DNA from 2 places in the Embleya sp. NPDC050493 genome. Region 1 is predicted to be linked to the other one. Evidence: riboswitches for the same ligand, from Rfam matches in the RefSeq annotation. Region 1 holds a riboswitch; the other holds the start of a gene.
The links. A riboswitch is a leader RNA that binds a small molecule or an ion and turns the genes downstream of it on or off. The one in region 1 is predicted to bind thiamine pyrophosphate.
Positions count from the first base shown of each region.

Region 2: linked by a shared signal. The riboswitch ahead of thiC (phosphomethylpyrimidine synthase ThiC) and the one ahead of ACIBM5_RS23660 (purine-cytosine permease family protein) in region 1 are both predicted to bind thiamine pyrophosphate.

Region 1 covers NZ_JBITHP010000012.1:138,656-140,851, forward strand. The annotation lists gene ACIBM5_RS23655 (CHAT domain-containing protein) at 1-241, shown strand, start outside; TPP riboswitch at 1,140-1,280, shown strand; gene ACIBM5_RS23660 (purine-cytosine permease family protein) at 1,276-2,196, shown strand, end outside.
Region 2 covers NZ_JBITHP010000009.1:80,324-82,519, forward strand. The annotation lists gene thiC (phosphomethylpyrimidine synthase ThiC) at 1-832, opposite strand, end outside; TPP riboswitch at 823-931, opposite strand; gene ACIBM5_RS19400 (hypothetical protein) at 983-1,183, opposite strand; gene tenA (thiaminase II) at 1,315-1,980, opposite strand; gene ACIBM5_RS19410 (cupin domain-containing protein) at 2,132-2,196, opposite strand, start outside.

The sequences.
Region 1 (2,196 bases):
GGTGTCGACGTTGTGGCCGGTGGACGAGACGACCACCGCGCTGGTGCTGTACATGGCCCACCACTACCTCGACCGTCGTGACCTGCCACCGGCCCAGGCCGTCCGCACGGCGCAGTTGTGGCTGCGCGACCCCAAGCGCGGAATCCCCGCCGCGATGCCGGCCGAACTGGCCGCCCGAGCCCGCGCGATCGCCCCCGACGACATGACCGCCTGGCCGGCATTCACCCACTCGGGCTGGTGAGCCCCCACCCGATCCGGCGAGCCGCACTCACACGAAGCGGCGTCGTCCCCCCACTCGCGGTGGCGCGTCCACGCCCGCTCGTGGTGGTGCGTTCCGGTCGGACCGCGCGCCTCGCCCGCCCGCGGTGGTGCGTCCTGCCTGTGAGTGATCGGGCGCCTCGCGCCGTCGTGGTAGGGCGTTCCGCTCGGATCGCGCGGCTTGCCCGTTCGCGGTGGTGCGTCCTGCCCGTGAGTGATCGGGCGCCTCGCGCCGTCGTGGTGGTGCGTTCCGCTCGGACCGCGTGCCTTACCCGTTCGCGGTGGTGCGTCCTGCCTGTGAGTGATCGGGCGCCTCGCGCCGTCGTGGTGGGGCGTTCCGCTCGGACCGCGTGGCTTGCCCGCTCGCGGTGGTGCATCTCGCCCGTGAGCGATCGGGCGCCATGCCCGCTCGTGGTTATGCGTCCCGCTCGGACCGCGGGCCTCGTCCGCTCGCGGTGGTGCGTCTCGCCTGGAGGTGATCGCGCGTCTCACCGGTCACGGCGGTGCTCGGGCCCGAACGCAACCGCCTGCCTGGCCCATTCGCGGTGGCGCGTCTCGCCCACACCCGACCGCCCACCCCGCCCACGCGTGACGACGGCCTGTTGTCGCCGGGGGAGCGCCCACCTCGCTCACGCGTGACGACGGCCTGTTGTCGCCGGGGGAGCGCCCACCTCGCTCACGCGTGACGACGGCCCGTGGTCGCCGGGGGAGCGCCTACCCTGCTCACGCGTGACGACGGCCCGTCATCGCCGGGGGAGCGCCTCGCGGTCGGGCGCGTGGCGATGGCACGTGACGGCGCCCGGCGATCGCTCGGCGAGCCGTCCCCGGGCTCGTTTTGGCACCCCGCCTTCCCAAGGGGGTCGCGTGGCGCGTACTGTTCGCCACGCCATCGCGGGAGCTCGGACCAACCGGGCTGAGAGGGCGGCATGGGGTGTCGGCGACGAGCCGGCGCGTCCGGGGCCACCGACCGCTTGAACCTGTCCGGGTAATGCCGGCGTAGGGAGAGCAGGTAGAGCCATGTCGGCTCCGGTCATCGACGACGCACGCCCCGAGGTGCCGCACGGCGGCGCCGAGGCGCCCCTGATCCTGGACACCGCACCGCCGCGCACCCTCGGGTTCCGCGACCAGGCGGCGTTCTGGGCCAACCTCGGTGTGAGCCTGCTCGGCTTCTCCGGCGCGCTGTACGTGCTGGCCCCGGCGGGGTATCCGCAACTGTCGATGGTCGCCGCGATCGTCGCGGCCGTCGGCGGCACGCTGATCGGCACCCTCATGGTCGCGGTCGCCGGCATCCCCGGTGCGCGCAGCGGTGCGCCCGCGATGACCGTGCTGCGTGGCCTGTTCGGCACGAAGATCTCGTACGTGCCGACGGTGTTCAACATCGTCCAGTGCATCGGCTGGGGCACCTTCGAGCTGTTGGTGATCTCGATCGGCATCGAGGCGATGACCGACGGTGACGGCCCGCACTGGCTGTACATCGTCGCCGCCGGCACGGTCACCACGGCGATGACGCTGCGCCCGCTGGGCATGCTGCGGATCCTGCGCCGCTACGTGACGGTCGCGGTGGGCATCGCGATGCTCTACTTCTCGGTCCAGCTGTGGCGCGAGGGCCTGCCGCCGATGACCGAGGGTTCGTGGTCCGGGTTCTTCCCGGCGATGGACGCGGCGCTCGCGGTCGCGGTCTCCTGGGTGCCGCTCGCGTCCGACTACACCCGCCACTCGCGCGGTACCAAGCCCGCGTTCTGGGCCGCGCTGAGCGGATTCTCGATCACCAGCATCTGGTGCTACCTGCTCGGTCTGGTCGCCCTCGCCCAGGTGGGCGGCGACCCGGACAAGATCTTCGACTCGTTCCTGGGTGTCACCGCCGGCTGGGTCTTCTTCGCCGTCCTGGTCGTGCGCGAGGTGGACCAGAGCTTCGCCAACGTCTACAGCACCGCGATG
Region 2 (2,196 bases), on a different contig from region 1:
GCTCGCACTGCTCGATCACGGTGTCCCGGTACAGCTCCCAGGTGAGTTCCTCGGGCTTGCCGTTCACCTTCTCCAGTGCCTGGTAGAGCGGCACCGTGCCGATCGGGACCGGCGAATTGCGCACGATCCACTCGCGGGTGGTGTGGATGTCCTTGCCGGTGGACAGGTCCATCACGGTGTCCGCGCCCCAGCGGATCGCCCACACCAGCTTGTCGGTCTCCTCCTCGATCGAGGAGGACACGGCCGAGTTGCCGATGTTCGCGTTGACCTTGACCAGGAAGTTCTTGCCGATCACCATCGGCTCGATCTCGGGGTGGTTGATGTTCGCGGGCAACACCGCCCGACCGGCGGCGATCTCGTCCCGCACCAGCTCGGGCGTCAAGCCCTCGCGGATCGCCACGAACTCCATCTCCGGGGTGACCAGCCCGCGTCGCGCGTAGGCGAGTTGGGTCACCGCCTCGGATCCGGACGCCCGCCTGGGTCGGGCCCCCGCCCCGGGCACCGCGAACCCGGCCGGCGTCAGTGCGCCGATCCGGCCGTCGTAGCGGGCGGTGTCGCCGCGCTCCTCGATCCAGGCCTCGCGCAGCGCGGGCAGGCCGCGCCGCACGTCCACCTCGAAGGCGGGGTCGGTGTACGGGCCCGAGGTGTCGTACAGGCGAACCGTCTCGCCGTTGGTCAGATGCACCGTGCGGACCGGAACGCGCAGGTCCTCGCGCGATCCGGCGACGTAGCCGCGGTGGTGGGCGGGGGAAATCGGTCCGCTGGTGACCGTCCGCGCGGCGGCCGGATCGGCCGACGGGGCAGCGGGCAGCGAGGTGTCGTGCGAGGTCATGGAAGGCTCCCTACGCCGGCATTACCCGGTCAGGTTCTGCGGTCGGCGCGGCCTCAGCGCCCTCTCAGCCCGGTGCCCCGAGCTCCCGTGTATCTCCGTGTGGTGCGCCCCCACCCTGGCACACCACCGCCCGCACGACCAGCGCCGGATTCAGCCGAGCGGGTCGCGCGGCCCCCGGCCGACCACCGCGGTGCGCGCGAGCACGACCATGCCGACCGTGACGCACAGCCCGACGACGCCTTTGACGATGAGCATCAGGAAGGCCGAGAACAGCCAGATCAGCAACCAGCACAGCAACACCAGCACGAGCACCGGTACGCCGATACGCGCCCACCGCGGCCATGTCTCCATCGTCCAACCCCCAGTCACGCGAACTCCCGCGAGACGTGCACGCCCGGGGAGCACATTCCCCGGGAGGACACGTCGTACCCGGGCGCACCGGTTCCGGTCCGCCCGGGAACGATCCCGGTCGCCCGGACCCGTCAGACCGGCCAGCGCTCGCCGCGCCACGCGGCGTCCCAGAACATCCACTCGTAGCGTGCCGTGGTGGTGAAGTGCTCGATCATCCGCGCCCGTTCGCTCGCCGAGAGGTCCTCGCCGATCCGGTCCACCAGATCGAGCACCGCGCGCACCGTCGCCTGGAACTCCTCGGCGCCGTAGGTGGCGATCCAGCGTCCGTACAGCTCGTCGGGCGAGCCCTTGGCCAGCAGTGCGTCGCCCACTCGGGCGTAGATCCAGTAGCAGGGCAGCACCGCCGCCACCCCTTCGGCGAACGAGCCGTTGTGCACCGTGGCAAGCAGGTAGCTGACGTACGCCCGGGTGCTCGGCAGCACCGGTTCGGTCGCGGTGGCGTCGGCCACCGAGCTGCCGAAGTCGACCATGAAGCCCTCGTGCAGCGAACGCTCGGCGGCGATCGCACCGGCCGCGTCACCCGCGAACTGCACGGTCGTCGCCTCGTCCGGCGCCTTGGCCGCGCACACCGCGAGCGCCTTGGCGTAGTCGCGCAGGTAGTGCGAGTCCTGCACGACGTAGTGCCGGAATGCCTCGCGCGGCAACGTGCCGTCGGTCAGCCCGTGGATGAACGGGTGGTCCAGGATCGCCGCGTAGACGTCCTCGATCGCAGCCCAGAGTTCGTCGCGCAGCGCCATCAGATGTACTCCCGATCGTCGGATCCCGAGACCCGATCGCTGGATCCCAAGGTCCGATTGTCGTACACGGGTCCGGACCGCCCACCGCCCAGCCCACGCGGCCCGCGCCCGGCCCCACGCGCGCCCGCCTCGGTGCGGCCGGTCCTGCCGCTCAGCCCTCCGGCGGCGAGAAGAACACCAGGACCCGCAGCGGCTCGGTGATCCGATGGAAGCGGT